3 regions of the Exiguobacterium sp. s191 genome follow, and region 3 is predicted to be linked to each of the others. Evidence: riboswitches for the same ligand, from Rfam matches in the RefSeq annotation. Region 3 holds a riboswitch; each other region holds the start of a gene.

Region 1 (6,647 bases), on a different contig from region 3:
TGCTTTGATCGCACCAGAAGCAAATACTTTTTTTGATAGCGCTGTATGTTTGATTTCAATCAATTCGTCGACACCTGCGAATAAGACTTCGTGTTCTCCGAAGATCGTTCCACCGCGCATCGCGTGCATCCCGATCTCGTTCGTCTCTCGCTTTTGCCGCGTCTGTGACCGGTCATATACCGGTGTGACGTCACGTGCCGTCTGAATCGTTTGCAATAACAACTCCGCTGTTCCGCTTGGCGCATCGACTTTTTGGTTGTGATGTTTCTCGAGCAATTCGATGTCATACGCTCCTGCTAGTGGTACGAGTGTCTTCAGCAGTTGCTGCACCATCGCGATGCCGTACGACATGTTGTACGACTGGAAGATCGGAATTTCTTTTGCGGCGTCCTTGATCGATGCCAGTTCCGCCTCCGAAAAACCAGTCGTCGCGATGACGAGTGGTGTTTTTGTCGCCAGCCCATATGCGAGCAGATCCGGTAGCAAACTCGGATGCGAGAAGTCGATGATCGCATCGACCGTTTCTGACATCTCCGTTAGCTCGGCATATGAAGCGATCGTATCGGATGACTTCGTCCGGTCAACGATCGCTACGACACTTTGTGGTGCGAGTTCGACGACGTATTGTCCTGTCGCCCCATAACCGTGTAACGCGAGTTTCATCGAACCACCCCTTTGTAAGCCCGCATCGTTTCGAGTAAGTGGGCGTGCCCCGCTTCCGATTGACGGACGAGCGGCAAGCGCGGCGCACCGACAGCAAAGCCGAGTTCTTCAAGAGATGCTTTGACTGGAATCGGATTGACATCACTGAACAAGGCACCGATGACCGGTAACAAGTCTGCCTGAATCCGGCGTGCCGTGACGAGATCTTGTGCGAGTAACGCCTCAGCAAGTGCTTGTGTCTCTGCTGGGTACGGGTTCGAAAGAACTGAGATGACGCCTTGTGCCCCCCATGCCATGTACGGCAGGATTTGATCATCATTTCCACAGAAGACCGCGAAATCTTCCGGAATCGCCGCCATCAGTTCACCCATGAAGCTGACGTCTCCACTCGCCTCCTTAAACGCTTGGATGCGTGGATGACGTGCTAACGTCACTGCTGTTTCGACTGCGATCGCAACGCCTGTCCGCGACGGAACGTTGTACAGCATGATTGGTAATTCGGTTGCATCAGCGACCGCCGTGAAATGTGCGACGAGACCCGCTTGCGATGTTTTATTGTAGTACGGTGTGACGAGCATCGCTGCGTCCGCACCGATGCGTTCTGCGAGTAACGTCTTCTCGATTGTTACTGCCGTGTTGTTCGAACCCGTTCCGGCAATGACGGGTACTCGTCCTGCCGTGACTTGAACGGCAGTCGTCAATAGTTGTTCGAATTCCGTGTTTGTCAGTGTCGAACCTTCTCCTGTCGTCCCTCCGACGACAAGTGCCTGAATCCCCGCTGCGAGTTGTTGCTCGATCAGGCGTTCGAATACGTGTAGATCCAACTCGCCTGCTTCATTAAATGGTGTGACGAGCGCTGTACCTGCTCCTTTGAACATGAAGAACTCCTCCTTTTTTATGAATGAATCGACTGTTCGATTGCTTGGCGTGCGACTTGTACGGCATTCGAGGCGGCACCTTTTCGAATGTTGTCGGCTACACACCAGAGATGGAACGTGTTCGCGAGACTATCATCTTGTCGAATTCGTCCGACATAGACATCGTCCGTACCACTTGCATCGAGTGGCATCGGATAACGCGTATTCGCGACATCATCGATGAGGACGACGCCCGGTGCGCCTTCAAGTGCTTCACGGATCGCTGCAACCGTCGTCGGCTGCGTAAACGTGACGTTGATCGCAACCGAGTGAGAATTCGTGACTGGAACACGCACACATGTCGCACTGACTGGTAGTGCTGGAAGATTGAAGATTTTCCGTGTTTCGTCAATCATCTTCTGCTCTTCTTTCGTATAGCCGTTCTCAAGGAACACATCGATATGTGGCAAGATATTATCGTGAATCGGATGCGGATAATTGACGGGCTCTTCTCCGCGTGCTCCACGTGCCAGATCCTCGATTCCTTTTTGACCAGAACCGGATACGGCCTGATACGTCGTATAGTTGACACGCTCGAATCCCAGTGACTGGAGCGGTGCTAAGGCGACGACGGATTGAATCGTCGAACAGTTCGGATTTGCGATCAAGCGGTCCGTCGCTTGAATCGCTTGTGGATTGACTTCTGGCACGACAAGCGGAATCGTCTCCTGCATCCGGAAAGCACTTGAATTATCAACGACGAGTGTTCCGTTTTCAGCTAGTAACGGGGCATATTGTTCACTGATCGTTCCGCCCGCCGCGAACAACGCGACGTCAATCTCGTCTTCCGTGATACTTGGTGTCAGTGCTTGGATCGTAATGGCTTCTTCCTTGAACTGTACCGTGTTCCCTGCTGAACGAGCAGAAGCGTAAGCGGACAGGCGGCTGACCGGGAAGTCCAGTTCGGCTAGTACTTGTAACATTTTTTGACCGACGGCGCCGGTTGCTCCAATGACTGCTACATGATACATCCTGTTTTCCTCCTTATAACTCGAACGCGTTTGCAATCGCTGCAACCGTCCGTTCAATATCTGCTTGTGCAATCGTGTATGAGATGCTGATTTCTGAAGTCGTAACTTGATAGAACGGAATGTTCTCTGCTCGGAAAATTGCGAACAATTTCGAAGCGACACCTGTTGCATCCCGCATCCCGATTCCGACGACAGATAATTTCGCGTGTTGATTATGGCGATCGACCTTGACTGTCGTGAAGCGATCCATGATGTCTTTCAATGCTTCATCGAGGAACTCTTCCTCATCGAGTGGACATGAGAACGATAAGAAAATGTCACTGTCGAACGTCGTTTGACTGATCATGTCGATGTTGACGTGGCGATTGGATAACAGTTCGAAGATATCGGCTACTGCTGCATTCGTTTGCGGTACGTGTTTGATTGATACCGTCAAGACGTTCTTCGTCACACTGACACTCGTCACCGCTTTTTGTTCCATTGTTTCCGTCGCTTCCATGATCCATGTTCCCCTTTTCGATTCAAGTGTTTTCCCGACGAAGATGTGTACGCCGTATTTTTTTCCTAGTTCGACACTTCGCATTTCCATGACCTTCGACCCGAGGGCGCTCATTTCCATCATCTCATCATACGAGATATGTGGAATCGGTTGAGCGGCGGCATGGATTCGCGGATCAGCTGTATAGACACCGTCGACATCGGTATAGATTTCGCACCGTTTATCAAGGACTGCCGCAAGGGCAACTGCCGTTGTATCCGACCCACCCCGTCCAAGCGTCGTGACATCACCGAGTTCGTTGACACCTTGGAATCCGGCGACAATGACGACATCGTACGTTTCGAGTTTTTGTCGTAACAGATCTCCATCGATCTGTTTGATCTTACTTTTCGTATGCACGCCCATCGTGCTGATTCCTGCTTGAGCGCCTGTTTGCGATAACGCTTTGACACCGAGCGAGTTGAGGGCGATGCTGAGTAATGAAATCGTCTGTTCTTCTCCGATGGCAAGCAGTCGATCGAGTTCTCTTCGCTCGGGGCGATCCGTGATGGCTTGCGCCTGAGCGATCAAAGAATCTGTCATCTTGCCCATCGCCGAAACGACGACGACGAGTTTTTCACCTTCGGCTGCGCGACTCTTCAAATAATTCGCAATAGACTGAATCTGTTCGACAGTCGCAACCGAGCTTCCACCAAATTTAAGTACAGTTGTCACAATCCTATCTCCTTTGTCCCGATACAGAAAAAAACGACGGGCCGGTAGGAGCGTTCCTACGGCCCGTCGTTATCACGATCGGACAAACGAAGACAAAGTCATTCGTTCTTTTACGTAAGATAGCGCTCCGAAACATCGGTTTCGGCAGTACAACGGATCTTAACCGTTGTACCAGCAAACAAGAAGAAGCATCTTCTCATTCACTTCGGCGGACTTCCCCTTTCACATCATTCGGCATGCTTGCCTTCAAGAATGATGCTACTCATGTCATCCGCGCCTCTATCTGTCGGTTGTTAGTTACAGTTATAGCAGACATCTTTTGTTAAATCCAGTCATTTGACTGTTTTTTTTCAAAATTCGTCAATTCGCAAGATGCTGTTTCGCGAGTTCGAGTTGCTCCGACACGGCAGCAAACCCTGTCCCGCCGTAGCTAGTCCGGCGTGCTACTGCTTGAACCGGATCGAGGAGCGGATAGACGTCTTCTGTGATATCAGGATGGAACGTTTGATACGTCTCGAGGTTCAAATCCTTCAGGAAACAACCGTTCTGCACACAGTAAAGGACGGCTTTGCCGACGATTTCATGCGCTTCCCGGAACGGTATGCCTTTCGTTACAAGGTAGTCGGCGAGTTCCGTTGCATTCGAGAAGTCTTGCATTGTCGCCTTCTTGAGCGCTTCGGTCTTAAACGTCGCAGATTCAATCATTCCGGTGAAGATTTGAACGGATTGGAGAACGGTATCTGCTGTATCGAAGACCCCTTCCTTATCCTCTTGCATGTCTTTGTTGTAAGCGAGTGGTAATGCCTTCATCGTCGTCAAGAAGCCCATCAGATTGCCATAGACGCGCCCCGTTTTCCCACGAATCAATTCAGCGAAATCAGGATTTTTCTTCTGTGGCATCATGCTCGATCCTGTCGAGAAAGCATCAGACAACTCGATGAAGCCAAATTCTTGCGATGCCCAGATGATGATTTCTTCACAAAAACGCGAGAGATGCATCATGACGGTCGAGGCGATCCCGAGGTATTCGATGACGAAATCGCGGTCGGAGACAGCGTCGAGACTGTTCGGATAGATTGACTCAAAACCGAGCAACTCGGCAGAACGGAAACGATCGATTGGGAATGTCGTCCCCGCGAGCGCGCCTGCCCCGAGCGGTGATTTCCGGATCCGCTTTTGATTATCCGTCAACCGTTCGACATCACGTTCGAACATCCAGAAATAAGCGAGCAAGTGATGCGCAAGCGAGATCGGTTGTGCCCGTTGCAAATGCGTATAACCTGGCATGACCGTCTCGATATGTTGCTCAGCTTGTTCCGTGATAACCGATTGGAGCTCGCGTAATGCCGTCGTCAACGCTTCAACATGTTGTTCCATCCATAGATGTAAATCCGTTGCGACCTGGTCATTTCGGCTCCGTGCCGTATGCAGTTTTCCTGCAACCGGACCAATCTGTTCCGTCAATAGACGCTCGAGATTCATGTGAATGTCTTCATCTGCTAGCGTATACACATGATCCGCTAACGTCGTTTCCAGTTGCTTCAGTCCTTGCTCGATTTGTGTCCACTCGTCTTGAGCGAGGATCCCTTGTTCAAATAGCATCTGCGCGTGTGCGAGACTGCCTTTTAAATCGACGCTCGCTAATTTTTGATCGAACGTGATTGATGCTCCGAAGGCTTCCGCTTGAGCGGAAGCACTTTCCGTAAAACGTCCACCCCAGAGTTTGGTCATTTCGTGACACCCGCCTGACGATGTACGCTCGCATGAGTCGAAACGGCAAGTCCGTGTAATTTGATGAAGCCTTTTGCTGCTTCATGATCGAACGCGTCTTCTTTCGTATACGTCGCAAGTTTCTCATCGTAGAGTGAGACAACGGACTGACGACCTGTCACGGTTGCGTTTCCTTTGAACAGTTTAACGCGAACTTCTCCTGTGACGTCCTGTTGTGTCGCCGTCAGGAATGCTTTCAAGCCTTTCGTCAATGGTGCATGGAAGAGACCGTTATAGATCGTTTCTGCGTATTGTTTGCTGAGTAGTGGTTTGAAATGCGCGACGTCCTTCGTCAATGTAATCGTCTCGAGTGCAGCGTGAGCTTTGAGTAAAACCGTTGCTCCTGGGCACTCATAGACTTCCCGCGATTTGATACCGACGAGACGGTTCTCGACGTGGTCGATCCGTCCGACCCCATGTGCACCAGCGATGATGTTCAGTTCCGTGATCAGTTTCGCCAGTGGATATGTCGTTCCGTTGATCGAGACCGGAACACCTGCTTCAAAGCCAATGATGACTTCTTCTGCCTGATCCGGAGCGTCTTCTGGCGCTACTGTTAACGCGTAAGCGTCTTGTGGTGGCTCTGTCCAAGGGTTTTCTAGGACGCCACACTCGTTACTCCGTCCCCAGAGATTCATGTCGATTGAGTATGGGCTATCGAGGTTGATCGGGATCGGCACGTTGTTTTCTTTCGCATAGGCGATCTCTTCTTCCCGTGACCATTTCCATTCCCGAACCGGTGCGATGACTTCGAGTGATGGATCAAGTGCTGCGACCGAAACTTCGAACCGGACTTGGTCGTTCCCTTTTCCGGTACATCCGTGAGCGACCGCCGTTGCACCATGTTGATGCGCGACTTCGACAAGCTTTTCTGCGATCAACGGACGCGAAAGCGCTGAAATCAACGGATAGGCATTTTCGTAATGAGCGCCATATTGAAGTGCTGGCAAGACGAAGTCTTGTGCGAATTCTTCTTTAACATCGAGGACGATCGATTCGATCGCACCGACGAGGAGTGCTTTTTCTTTAATGACGGATAAATCTTTTCCTTCTCCGACATCCATGCATAAGGCAATGACGTCATAGTCCTTGCTCAACCATTTGATGGCTACC
Region 2 (6,647 bases), on a different contig from region 3:
AGAACTTCTACCAAGAGAAGCGTTATGGTTTCGACACACCAGCGAAACACATTCATATCAGTGTCGACGGCGCTGTTCGTTATCAATCGATCTTATTCATTCCAGAGCAGGCACCGTACGATTATTATTCGAAGGAATTTGAAAAGGGTCTTGAACTCTATGCCAACGGTGTCTTGATCATGGAAAAATGCAGCGACTTGTTGCCGGATCACTTCAGTTTCGTCAAAGGGATGGTCGACTCGGAAGACTTATCGCTCAACATCTCGCGTGAGTTACTGCAGCACGATCGTCAATTGAAATTGATCGCGAAAAACATCCAAAGTAAGATCAAGACACAACTCGAAGCACTTCTGCGCGAGGATCGTACGAAGTACGAAACGTTCTATCAAGCGTTCGGACGTCAGCTGAAGTTCGGTATGTATAATGATTACGGCATGCATAAAGAACAGGTGCAGGACCTCGTCCTCTTCTACTCAGCCAAGGAGAAGAAGTTGATCACACTCGCAGAATACGTCGCAGCGATGCCGGAAGATCAGGCACATATCTATTACGCTGCTGGTGAGAGTACGAATCGTCTGGATAAATTACCACAATCCGAGCTCGTTCGTGATAAAGGGTATGATATCTTGTACTTCACGGAAGAGATCGATGAGTTCGCGATTCAGATGCTCGTGACGTATAACGAGAAGACGTTCAAGTCGGTCACAAGCAGCGATTTAGGGATTGAAGCAGCAGAAGCGGAGACGACGGACGCACAAGCAGAGATGTTCCAAGCTATGCAGGAAGTGCTAAGTGGACAAGTCAAGGAAGTCAAAGCCTCAACGCGTCTCAAATCGCATCCCGTCTGTTTTGCGACGGACGGCGCCGTCTCGATCGAGATGGAGAAAATCCTGAAGGCGATGCCGAATAACGAAGGGGTAGAAGCGGTCAAGATTCTTGAATTGAATCCGTCACACGCAGTGTTCCACTCTCTTGAAACGGCATATCAAAACGATCGTTCGAAATTCGAGCGCTATACAAAACTGATGTATCAACAAGCATTGCTTGTCGAAGGGCTTCCACTCGAGGATCCAGTAGCGTTCGCGAATGATGTGTGTTTATTGATGGTATGAAACGAATAGATGTAAAAAAGGCATTGGATGCGCGCATCCAATGCCTTTTCTCGTACAGTGTTACATTAATCTGTTTGTAAATCAGAAGCAGTTTCACCTTTTTTTGAGAGAACGTTCAAAACGACGACAAAGAGTACGAATGTAACTAAGGCTCCGATGAAACCGAAGACTGAAGACTCGGTGAAACCGATGACTAAATAACCGACTGCCGCAGTAACAGCACCGACTAGCGCATACGGTAACTGTGTCGTAACGTGATCGATGTGATGGGATCCAGCCCCTGTCGAACTTAGGATTGTCGTATCGGAAATCGGTGAACAATGGTCACCGAAGACAGATCCAGCAAGAACAGCAGCAAGCGTCGGTAACAAGAGTGAGGCATCAACAGCCATGACGAGATCCGCACCGATTGGCAACATGATTCCGAATGTGCCCCAACTTGTTCCTGTTGAGAATGCCATCAAGCCGGCAATCAAGAATAATAAGAATGGCAAGTACGAAGCAGAAATCGAGTTGCTGACGAAGCTCGCGAGATAGTCACCGGTTTTCATATCACCGATGACAGCGATGATCGTCCAAGCGAATAACAGAATCACGACTGCTGGCCACATCGAACGCATACCAGCGACAATACTTGCACGGTAATCGCGGCCCGGAATTTTCCGACCGATAAGCATCAGGAAGGCAACGATCAAACTAATGACGACACCTGCGACGAGGGAACGGGTGACGTCCGTTGCCTCAAATGCACCGATTAAAGTAAACGGGCGGTTGTCGGCTGCAAGTGCCTGAGCACCTGTTCCGAGTAACGCACTGATCGTAGCAATGACGAGCACGACGATCGGAACGACGAGATCCCGGACTTTTCCGTTCGTATGTTCGTTGACCTCTTTTGCCATTCCCATCGGTGTTCCTTTTGACGCATCAAAAAGTTCACCATTCGCGGCACGGCGTTCATGCTGTTTCATCGGTCCAACAGAGACGCCAGAGTAAGCGATGTAAAGTGTTAAAAGTAATGCGAAAATCGCATAGAAGTTCATTGGAACGATCATCATAAAGGCACTAAACGCTGAGTAATCCGTAATCGAGTGCGTCGTTAAGATACCGGCGATGATAGAGATGATGAATGCGCCCCAACTCGAAAGCGGACTGATGACACAAACAGGCGCAGCTGTTGAGTCAATCAAATAGGCAAGCTTCGCACGTGAGACACCACGGCGATCCGTTAACGGACGACTGACGTTGCCGACAGCGAGACTATTGAAGTAATCATCGATGAAAATTAGGATACCGAGTCCGAAGGCAACTAAGCGTGCACCACGCGCTGTCTTGACGTGCGTAGAAGCCCATTCACCGAAAGCGCGAGCGCCACCTGATGTCTGAATGAGCGTGGAAAGGACGCCGAGCAATAACAAGAAAACAAGCAATAAGACGTTCCACTCGTTTAAGGCACCGTCCGCCCAAAAGAGGCTGAAGATATTCTTGCCGAGATAGGTTACCGTATCGATCGGGTTAAAACGGTGAAGTAACAGGGCACCGACGAGAATGCCGACACCTAACGAAAGAACGACCTTTCGGGTAAAAATGGCTAATAAGATAGCTAGTAAAGCAGGTACAAGGGCAATAATGGAATCTGAATAGTTGACCATGAAAAATATCCTCCTCTTTAATAAATGGCTTAAAGATGAGACCCCGCGGCACAAAAAAAGCAAGGGCACCGGCAACAAAGCCGACACCCTCGCTGGATGCGTCTTTCTTAGCCGAATTGGAGCGCTCCATACAATTGTTATGTATGGCAATCGATCGGGTGTTTCCCGAATCGACCAACGACGATATGCTCGACACATACTGTCATTTCGGCGATGTCACCTTTCCTGTAGTCGTCTTCGTTGTCATCCTCGGACCAAGTACTGATTGAAATCGCGCCTCTACCTCATCGATAGAATAGTCATATTCTGTTCTTATGGACACTTTATCATGTATTTCAGAAGCGATTCAACCATATATTCTGATAATTTAAGATAAAGTTGTTTATTCAGCAAAATGTTGAATGAGCTGTTTCATCAAATAGGCTTGGTTTTCCTCGAATTGTTTTTTTCGATGACCGTTTGCGCCAGATGGGTGGGGGAAGCCGGAAAGAAGCTGATGCTGTTCGATTCGTCCATCATGAATCAATCCACGGACTTGCGTCTCGACGACCCGACCGAGTGGAATCAATAACGCTGGTTTTTGTAACTGATTAATCTCAGCGACGAAGTGTTCTTCCGCGTAGTGCCTTAATAAAGGGCTACGATTGATCTTCGGTTGATGACCCGAGTAATTCTTTTCGCGATAAAAGACGGGTTGCTTTAACAGTGACGTTGGATGCAATAATTTCTGATGTTGATGAAATAAGCTAGCCGTCGTCTCGATTCCGAGCAATGCTGGAAGTTCAAGTGTATCGAGCATCTGGACGAGGTTACGTCGCATCGTTCCGGCAAAGCTTGCTGTATATTTGACGAGGCGTGCCGTCTCTTCTAATGAAACACTATGGTGAAGCGCATCTGTCGCTTCTTCGAAAGCGATTCGCATCTGTTCAAAACCTGGTGTGATCCCGATAATGACGACTTTTGCTTCAGTATTGACGTATTCGCCAATCGGAGAGTAATAGACGGTCAGCTCGTTCTCCTGTTGCAATAAAAAATCGTCCGTCCATAATTCATCACGTCGTAACGTACGATCGTCAGGTAAGCTACGAATGGCTTGTTCAAATATAGTTAATGAATTCATGAAGGACCCTCTCTCTCTGTAATGGCACTATGATAACAAATAATACCATTTGTGACAATTCGACCCTTTCACTATTTGTGTATAGGTATATAAAAAAGGACTCGATACGAGTCCTTTTCGTGCATCATGCGCGTTCTTTGACCGAAGCGACTTCATATGTCAGAATCTCGCTGCCGAGCATTGGCGATTCTCCTGCCTCACTACTCGCAGGTCGACTATGTGACGCTTTGAAATCGTCACTCTCCCGCCACGCTTGAAAACTCTTCATATCTTCCCAGTACATGTTGACGTTCATTTCATCGTGTTCTTCGATGTTTTGCGTCAATAAGACCTCAACACGGATGAATCCGTCCATCGTATCAAGTCCACTTGGACGTGTAAAACGAGGAGCGAGAGCTGCAGCCATCCCTTTTTTGACTTTAATCCGGTTCGTAACGACGATCATCATAAAATCCCCTTTCAAAAAACGAGTAACGTACTTCTTCAGTATAGTACGATGAGGGAAAGAATGCCGGAAAGAAGGAACAAAAGACGATGAATGAACAGGAATATGATCAACGATTACGAATTGAGACCATTGAGATGCAACACCTTTATGGTGTGTTTAGTCACTACAATCGCTATGAACCGACGCCTTATGCGGCACTCAGCGAATTATGCGAAACCTATCCGTTTCAAAAAGAGGATATTGTCATCGATTTCGGGTGTGGGAAAGGGCGTTTAAACTTTTACTTACACGATCGTTTTGACTGTTCCGTCATCGGAATCGAGATGAACGGACAATTTTACGAGGACGCACTTCGGAATATGGCGAACTACCAAAGTCGACGGAAGCGGCGTTCCGGAAGTTTGCGATTCGAACAGACGTATGCCGAGCAGTATACCATTCCGGATGAGGCGAATAAGTTTTATTTCTTTAATCCATTCTCTTCACAAATTTTCATGAAAGTGATCGATCACATTTTAAGTTCGGTCGAACGTTCCCCGCGTTCGGTTGATCTCATCTTGTATTACCCGACCGATGAATACCGGGAGTACTTGGAGCGCCATACCGTATTCGAGCAAATCGATGAGATTCGATTACGAGACCTCTATGAAAAAAATCATGACGAGCGGTTCGTCATCTATCGCTTTGATCCGAACAAACTGCTTCAAAACGGGTATGAATACAGTGAGGAAAGAAATAAAAGATAGGGAGGTCGGACGATGATCCGTTTGGAGCATGTGACGAAGGAATTTGCGCCGGGGCGTGGGATATTCGATGTCAGTTTTACAGTTGATCCGGGTACGATATTCGGTTTCATCGGACCAAACGGATCTGGAAAATCAACGACACTCCGACATTTGATGGGACTACTGGCGGCGGATGGTGGAAAGGCGACGATCGGTGGTTTTGATTGCTGGAATCAAAGTAAAGAAGTGAAGAAATTGGTCGGTTATTTGCCAGGGGAGATTAGTTTACCTGGAGACATGACGGGAGCAGACATGCTGGATTTGATGCAACGACTACACGGTAGCGATCCGGCACGGCGACAACTGTTGTTGAAACGATTTCCTTTTGAGACGAAGACGAAAATCCGCAAGATGTCAAAAGGGATGAAACAAAAATTGGCACTTGTCGGTTGCTTCATGAAGGATGCACCCGTCTATCTACTTGATGAGCCGACCAGTGGACTCGATCCTTTGATGCAAGAGCGTTTTTTAGAGTGGATCGAACAGGAGAAGCATGCTGGAAAAGCGATTCTAATGAGTTCACACCATTTTCCGGAGATGGAAAAATCGTGCGATCGAGCGGCTTTAATCAAAACAGGGCGCATCATCGTCGAATCGGATATTCATGAGTTGGTTCGATCGAGTCGAAAGACGTACACGATCGTCTTCCGAACGGAGGTGGAAGCAGCACAGTTCGCGATGCAAGTCGGTGTTGAACCGAAGCGGACAGAAGTCAGTTTTCAAACGGATGAGACGCTGAGCTTGAATCAGGCGATCGCTTATTTAACGCAGTACGATGTACGGCTGATTCGTCCGTCAGCAGATGATTTAGAACAGGTCTTCTTGCATTATTATGGAGAGGAGGAATCGTCGTGATATTGCTGATCCGCTCTTTATTCAAGCAGGTTAGAAAGCCCGTGCTTGCTTATGCGATTGGAACGAGTCTCTACTTATTGATGCTTGCGTTGCTTTATCCATCGATGATGAAGACCGGTTTACTAGAAGCAAAACTAGAAGCGTTACCTCCAGAAGTCTTAAAAGCATTTCAATACGATAAGGTGACAGGGTTCGAGAATGTACTGGATCTGCTCGGGGGAAACTATTATGGACTGATTTTTCAAGTCATTGCGAGTCTATTCTTGCTCTCATTAGCAGCGCGACTCGTTGCGCGACCAATCGACAATGGAGAGCTGATCGTCTATCTCGCAGCCCCGATCACCCGGAATGCGTATACGTTTGCTGTTGCGATCGTCATGGGTATCGCAAGTATGGTTCTCGTAGGACTGAATGGACTTGTCTTGATGGTATCCGACTGGTGGATGACAGATATTTCGATCAATGACGTCATCTTATGGCGGATTCAACTCAATGCGCTATTGTTACTCTTCGCGATCGGTGCCTTTACGTTATTCGTTGCGACGTTATTTGACGAAGAACGTCGTGCTTTTTCGCTTGCTGGTAGTGTGCTTGTCCTATCGATCGTCTTGACGATTCTGTCGGAACTAAGTGACAAGACGGAGTGGCTTCGTTATCTATCTGTCTTCTCCTTATTCA
Region 3 (6,647 bases):
GACGACCCAGACGACTAACCAAAGGGATTGCGTATAACTAAGACCAAATAGTTCCGGAACATCGAATAGCTGCAAGACAGCAATCCCACCCGAATAAAGCATCGAAGGAATCGTGACGCACATATATCCGAGTAAAAAGAGTAAGACTGTCATCCGGCGAACCGTCTCATCATACCGGTGACTTAAGTATTCCGGTAACGTCGAGATACCAAGCCCGAGAAACTTCGGGAGTAGATAAATCGCCATGATGATGGCAGCAAATCCCGCCGTGACTTCCCACGCCATACTCGACATGTTTCCCATGAAGGATTGTCCATTTAGTCCAATCAACTGTTCTGCCGACAAATTCGTCAGCAGTAGCGATCCGGCAATGAAAACGCCACTTAGCCCTCGTCCCGCTAAGAAGTATTCATCGACGCCTTGTGTTTTCCCACGCGTCAATCGGTAGGATATGTAAGCAACGAGCAACATGAAAAACGCTGCAGAACCTAATGTGAAAAATAATTCAGATGTAGTCATGCGTCTCCCCCTATTCTTTATTCATATTTCTATTTTTGAATACTTATTCATTGATTCCTTTTTTATACTTTTTCAAAACTATATTTTAGAGAACGTTTTCATTTAAGGGAATAAAAAACCACCTTCATTTATAGAAGGTGGTTCCGATTGCAGAAAATGGACTGACTCAAAAAAAGAATGACGCGTCTTTTCACGCCCTTTCCTCATACGAGACACAAGCCAGTTTTCCCGCTCCAGTCGAGCAGGAAAACGGGTCTTGTTTGTCTCTGAAAGCGCAAAATTGCGCTTTTTCCTGTAGGAGTGGCGTGTAACGTGTCATTCTTTTTTATACCGTCAGGAGAATCAGAGAAGCGTTTTGTTCACTCGAAATCGCTTCCTAGGGAATAACAAGCAAGAGCGACCCTGCAGCGAAGCGATGCTTGTCCCTGGAAAAACGATTCGAAACGAACAAAAAAGCGCAATCTTTCTCATCAGACTCATCAGAGAAAAATTGCACTTTGTCTTCAATCTCAATCACCTTCATTTATAGAAGGTGGTTCACACATTATGATTGACGTGGATGTTCCGGGAAGTCCATCTCGTCATAACGAACGATCGACGTTCGATTTTTGAATTTATGTCCTAACCAGAAGGCAAGGAATAATGGAATACCAACATACGTTGCGGCAATTCCGACCCAATCGATTTGATCCGCAAGGAATGCTGCGTAGTTTTGACCAACGATGACGAGGAAACAAAGACCGAATGCGAACAGCGGACCAAACGGGAACGCTGGTGCAACATATGGTAAGTCTTTCAACGAGTGACCTTGTGCAAGGAATCCTTTACGGAAACGATAGTGACTGATTGCAATCCCGAGCCATGCGATGAAGCCTGTCATCCCCGAAGCATTGAGTAACCACAAGTAGACTTGTCCACCAAACATCGACGTCAAGAAACAGAGTGCACCGATTGCTCCTGTTGCGAGCAAAGCGTTACGCGGTACACCGTTTTTCGATACTTTCGCGAACAACTTCGGTGCATCCCCTTGGCGAGCAAGCGTATAAAGCATCCGAGTCGAAGCATACATACCTGAGTTTCCGGCAGATAGAACAGACGTCAAGATGACGGCGTTCATGAGTGCTGCTGAGAAGGCAAGACCCGCTTTTTCAAAGACAAGCGTAAACGGACTAACCGCTACGTCCGTAATGTCATTGGAAACCAAGTTCGGACTCGTATACGGAATGAGCATTCCGATGACGAAAATCGCGAAGACGTAGAAAAGCAAGATGCGCCAGAAGACTTGTTTGACTGCTTTTGGAACATTCTTTTTCGGATCTTCCGACTCACCCGCGGCAATCCCGACCAGTTCTGTACCTTGAAAACTGAATCCGGCAACGAGAATGATACCGATGACGGCAGGAATCCCACCGACGAACGGTGCATCGCCAAGTGCAAAGTTTTTAAAGCCAACCGGTGGCTCTGATGTAAAGACACCAAAAATCATCGCAACACCGACGACTAAGAAGACGATGACGGTAACGACTTTAATCATCGCAAACCAATACTCCGCTTCCCCGAATCCCTTAACGGAGAAGTAGTTCAAGCCAATCATGAGTAAGAGGAACAAGGCACTGAAATAAAATCCAGGAACATCCGGGAACCAATATGTCATGACGATTTGTGCTGCGACGAGCTCGACTGCGATCGTGACTGCCCAGTTGTACCAGTAGTTCCAGCCGAGCGCAAAGCCGAATGATGGATCGACGAATTTCGTTCCATAGGTCGAGAAGGATCCAGCGACCGGCATATACGCTGCCATTTCACCAAGACTTGTCATGAGGAAGTAGACCATCAGACCAACGATTGCATACGATAAGAGCGCCCCACCTGGTCCTGCTGCTGCGACGGAAGCACCGGACGCAATGAAGAGTCCTGTTCCGATCGCTCCACCGATGGCGATCATTGACATATGACGGGCTTGTAATCCACGTTTTAATCCTTCTGCTGTCGAATCTGTTGTTTGTTTCACATCTAGATTGTTCATTTCGTTCGCTTCTCTCTTTAATAAATTTTTGAGAGGACACTTTTTGAATGAAAAAACAAAAAGCGCCCTCATCTTCCAGATGGAAGATGAGAACGCAACATAATAAAATGGATGCGCCTCATTCTACCGTCGTGAAAGATAGCTCTCCACAAGTAGGTGATACCCGACTTGTGACAGTATTAGACCTATTTGATCTAATCCCAATCGATCATCTTCAAAGCGATGATTGATTTCGGCAATTCTTCCTTTCAGGTCACCTCATCTGTCGCTTGACGACATCCGTAACCGTACTCTTAAGAACTGCAACCTCCATCCCACTGGTTGAGTGAGAACTGAATTAAGTTAGTTATTACTACGCCATATTACACAAAACGCCACGAAATTGTCAATTGCCTTTTTCGAATCTGGGGTAGTCGATGGTAAAAATCCGATATGTTTAGTACACTAAATGGTAGAAGTCCACTGAGAGAAAGGATGCTGCTTGCATGCCACAGGAACGTGATTTGCTAACTTATCGACTCGAGGAACAAATGCGTGTCATTCTTCGTACCCTGCGACGTGAACTTAACCGGCTATTTGAAGGAACAGCGACCCGGAGTGAGTTTTTCATCTTACGAAGCCTTTCAGAAAATGGTCCTCAGCGCCCGACGCTTCTTGCGGAACAATTTGAGCTCGCGACGAGTCAAGTCACTGCTTTGACGGATAAGCTGTATAAACAAGGATATGTCACACGGACACGTTCGACGGAAGATCGTCGTTCAATCGTACTCGCTTTGACGGAGGACGGGGAACGTGCATTTCGGGATCTCGAAATCGTCCGGAAAAACTATTTACAAGACCGCTTCGGTACATTGACGGAAGAAGAGCTCGAAACGATGGTTCATGTCTTTGATAAAATTTTACAGACGATGGATGAGGATACCCTTACTTCATCTTCTTAAAAACGGTAGATTTTCTACCGTTTTTTCTATTTTGGTCTAAAGATTTCCCTCTGTCTAACCGTTATCTACTTGAGTATACTGGAAGTATATATATGGAAATCTGTTAGCTGGGGGAGTTGGGAGGATTTGTTGTCCATCATGAATCAATTCATCATTAACTTTTGTCTACTGTTCACAACGATTACTCTCTTGTTCTTACCGTTTCGGAATCAACCGCGTATTTCATTGAACTCCAAATGGAGCATTCGACTTATACTCGGAGCAGTCTCTGGTCTGATTGCGGTCTTATTAATGTTCAATGGGATCCAAATCGATGTCGCCCGTGTTGATTTACGTATCGTTCCCGTCGCGATCGCCATGCTGTTCGGTGGTTTCCCAAGCGCCATCGTTGCAGGAGCAATGATCATCGGGACACGTTACTTTTTAACACCAGTTGATCAAATGGAAGGATTTTATTTATCTACGCTGATCATCGTCTTATTCATCACGACGATTGGGATCATTCGTCGATTCGTCCATGTCTCGATGCGTCATTTTCAACTTATGGTGTTGGTCGGTATTCTCTATTCGTTACCCGCCATCTACATCTTGACGCACAGCTGGTCGACATTCTTTAAAATCTCGATTGCGTACGTCTTCTTTAATTTATTAGCTGGCTTTGTTGCCTTTCGATTACTGACGGAATTACGCCGTCACTTCGAAAACATCCAGTATCAGCAGAAACTCGCCATGACGGATGCTTTGACAGGGCTCGCCAATCGCCGTCGTCTGGATGACTCGCTATCGCTTGTCGGTTCGACCGATCAAGGCTATTCACTTGTGCTCATCGATATCGATTTCTTCAAGCATGTCAATGATACATATGGTCATGATGCGGGCGATGATGTGTTACGCCAACTCGGCATGACTCTCGCTTCCTTGACGCGTCCAGACGACCTCGTCGGACGGTACGGTGGTGAAGAATTTTTAATCATCTTACCAAGTACTTCGGCGAAAGAAGCGCAAAAAATAGCAGAACTAGCTCGGCTGACGGTCGCACGTAACCTGTTCCCGACAGCAGATGTACCTGATCTACAAATTACGATCTCACTTGGGATTTCACATTCCAGTGGTTCGCATACGTCACTTGAAGCATTACAACAGGCAGATAAAGCGTTGTATTATTCAAAAGAAAGTGGACGGAATCGGAGTACGATCTATACGAAAGAACTCGCATTCCGACAGGCTTAAACTGATTGGACACTTCCGCAGGGAAGTGTCTTTTTTACGTCCTCATTCCGTCTCTTTAGGAAAACCGATACTCTCAACCGTTCCAAAGACGATCATCCGACTTAATTGTTCTGCCATATACTCTGATGAATACGGTCGACCGTTTCGTAACCAAGAAATCAACAATCCCAACTGTCCACCAATGACATAGTTCAATAATAAGTCCCGATCGACGAACGTAGCTTCTTCTGTGATTTGCGGTCGAAACACAAGACGATAGTTATCTTTCAATGTATCGAGAAAACGGGAGATGAACGTTTTGATCGGTCCTTGAACGAGCATCGTTTGATAGAATAATTCATTTTCTTCGATATGAATGAACAAACGAGCAAAATAGCGACTCACCTGCTCGACTGTCGGAAAGACAGTTCCTGTACCCGTGATCCGAATTGCTTGTTCAAGTGCCTTCATTTGCTCCTCAACGATTTGGTCGAGCAAATCATACTTATCCGTATAGTGTGCGTAGAAGGTCGAACGGTTCACACCGGCTCCATCCGTCAGCATTTTGACAGTAATACTCGAGAAGCTGTGCGTCTTCAATAAACGAAATAATTCCATTGTAATACGGTCACGTGACCGTTTTGGTCGGGGATCACGGCTCTCATTCATCCATATTTCACTCCTTTTCCATCCTCTTTTCATTAATGAATCCGTTATCATCTATTTTTCCAACATTTTGTCGGAAATTGTCGGTTGTTTGTTAGCTAATGATCCATATAATTAACTATATTAATTACTCCTCCCCCCAGAGGAGTACTTTTTTTGAATCGATTGTACACAAGAAAGGATGCTAACACACCCATGAGTATGAAAAAATTATTGATCATCAATATCGTGACACTCATCGTTTTAATCGGTGGTGGTGTTGTCGGATACTACTATTACGATCAAGCAACGAGCTATGTCAAAACAGACAATGCGAAAATCGACGGTAAGATGATAACGGTTGCGAGCCCGAGCGCTGGTAAATTAACAGACTGGTCTGCGAAAACAGGCGAATCACTCGCCAGTGGAGCAACAGTCGGACACGTCATGACGGCACAAGCCGGACAAAAACCGACGGACCTCTCTGTTTCAATGCCCTCAAAAGCAACGATCGTTCAGTCGATGGCGACAAAGAACGGCTTCGTCGCAGCAGGTACACCTCTCGCCTATGGTTTTGACTTAAACGACCTTTGGGTCACAGCGAACATCGAAGAAACAGAAATCGATGAAATCAAAGTCGGACAAACAGTGGATGTCTATGTCGACAGCTATCCGGACACGACACTTTCTGGTGAAGTCGAGCAAATCGGTATGACGACGGCTTCGACGTTCTCCATGATGCCTTCTTCAAACGGAAACGCGAACTACACGAAAGTCGCACAAGTCATTCCAGTTAAAGTATCACTCTCGCAAGAAAAATCACTCGACATTCGACCTGGTATGAATGTGACCGTCCGCATTCATAAGGATTAAGGAGGGACGTTCATGTCTACTACCTTCTTGTTCGGATACAGTGCGTTCACGATTCTGATCATCATCGGCGTCAACTGGATTGCCCGTCGAAGTCGCTCATCCGACACGGCACTGGCGACGGACGGACCGACACTTGAGGAATCCCTCGAGACGGAACCGACGATGACCGTGACACCACCAGTCGCAGCACCTTCTAAACAGGTATCGACTGAAAACGTCAGTATTCCGAAAGTACTGACGGTCTTACTCATCGGTATGTTCATTGCTATTTTGAACCAAACGTTGATTAATGTCGCGTTACCAGTTCTGATCAATGACTTCAACGTGTCGACGTCCACTGCCCAGTGGTTGACGACGGGCTTCATGCTCGTTAACGGGATTTTGATTCCGATCAGTGCCTTTTTGATGCGAAGCTATACGTTCCGCCAGCTGTT

Evidence for each region. Region 3 has a riboswitch for lysine ahead of KNQ09_RS12010 (amino acid permease). Riboswitches for the same ligand answer to the same signal wherever they lie in the genome.
Region 1: it holds a riboswitch for lysine, as region 3 does, so the genes downstream of both, KNQ09_RS15490 (aspartate kinase) here and KNQ09_RS12010 (amino acid permease) in region 3, are expected to answer to the same signal.
Region 2: it holds a riboswitch for lysine, as region 3 does, so the genes downstream of both, KNQ09_RS14225 (Na+/H+ antiporter NhaC family protein) here and KNQ09_RS12010 (amino acid permease) in region 3, are expected to answer to the same signal.

Annotation. Positions count from the first base shown of each region.
Region 1 covers NZ_JACSNC010000004.1:174,343-180,989, forward strand. Annotated here, with positions in the region: gene dapB (4-hydroxy-tetrahydrodipicolinate reductase) at 1-663, opposite strand, end outside; gene dapA (4-hydroxy-tetrahydrodipicolinate synthase) at 660-1,541, opposite strand; gene KNQ09_RS15485 (aspartate-semialdehyde dehydrogenase) at 1,559-2,551, opposite strand; gene KNQ09_RS15490 (aspartate kinase) at 2,565-3,764, opposite strand; lysine riboswitch at 3,877-4,054, opposite strand; gene argH (argininosuccinate lyase) at 4,125-5,495, opposite strand; gene KNQ09_RS15500 (argininosuccinate synthase) at 5,492-6,647, opposite strand, start outside.
Region 2 covers NZ_JACSNC010000003.1:176,074-182,720, reverse strand. Annotated here, with positions in the region: gene htpG (molecular chaperone HtpG) at 1-1,112, shown strand, start outside; gene KNQ09_RS14225 (Na+/H+ antiporter NhaC family protein) at 1,178-2,761, opposite strand; lysine riboswitch at 2,873-3,051, opposite strand; gene KNQ09_RS14220 (uracil-DNA glycosylase family protein) at 3,144-3,881, opposite strand; gene KNQ09_RS14215 (heme oxygenase) at 4,006-4,326, opposite strand; gene KNQ09_RS14210 (methyltransferase) at 4,416-5,075, shown strand; gene KNQ09_RS14205 (ABC transporter ATP-binding protein) at 5,088-5,969, shown strand; gene KNQ09_RS14200 (ABC transporter permease subunit) at 5,966-6,647, shown strand, end outside.
Region 3 covers NZ_JACSNC010000002.1:63,888-70,534, reverse strand. Annotated here, with positions in the region: gene KNQ09_RS12015 (solute:sodium symporter family transporter) at 1-519, opposite strand, end outside; gene KNQ09_RS12010 (amino acid permease) at 1,064-2,545, opposite strand; lysine riboswitch at 2,677-2,865, opposite strand; gene KNQ09_RS12005 (MarR family winged helix-turn-helix transcriptional regulator) at 3,031-3,486, shown strand; gene KNQ09_RS12000 (diguanylate cyclase) at 3,625-4,716, shown strand; gene KNQ09_RS11995 (TetR/AcrR family transcriptional regulator) at 4,759-5,364, opposite strand; gene KNQ09_RS11990 (HlyD family secretion protein) at 5,557-6,213, shown strand; gene KNQ09_RS11985 (DHA2 family efflux MFS transporter permease subunit) at 6,226-6,647, shown strand, end outside.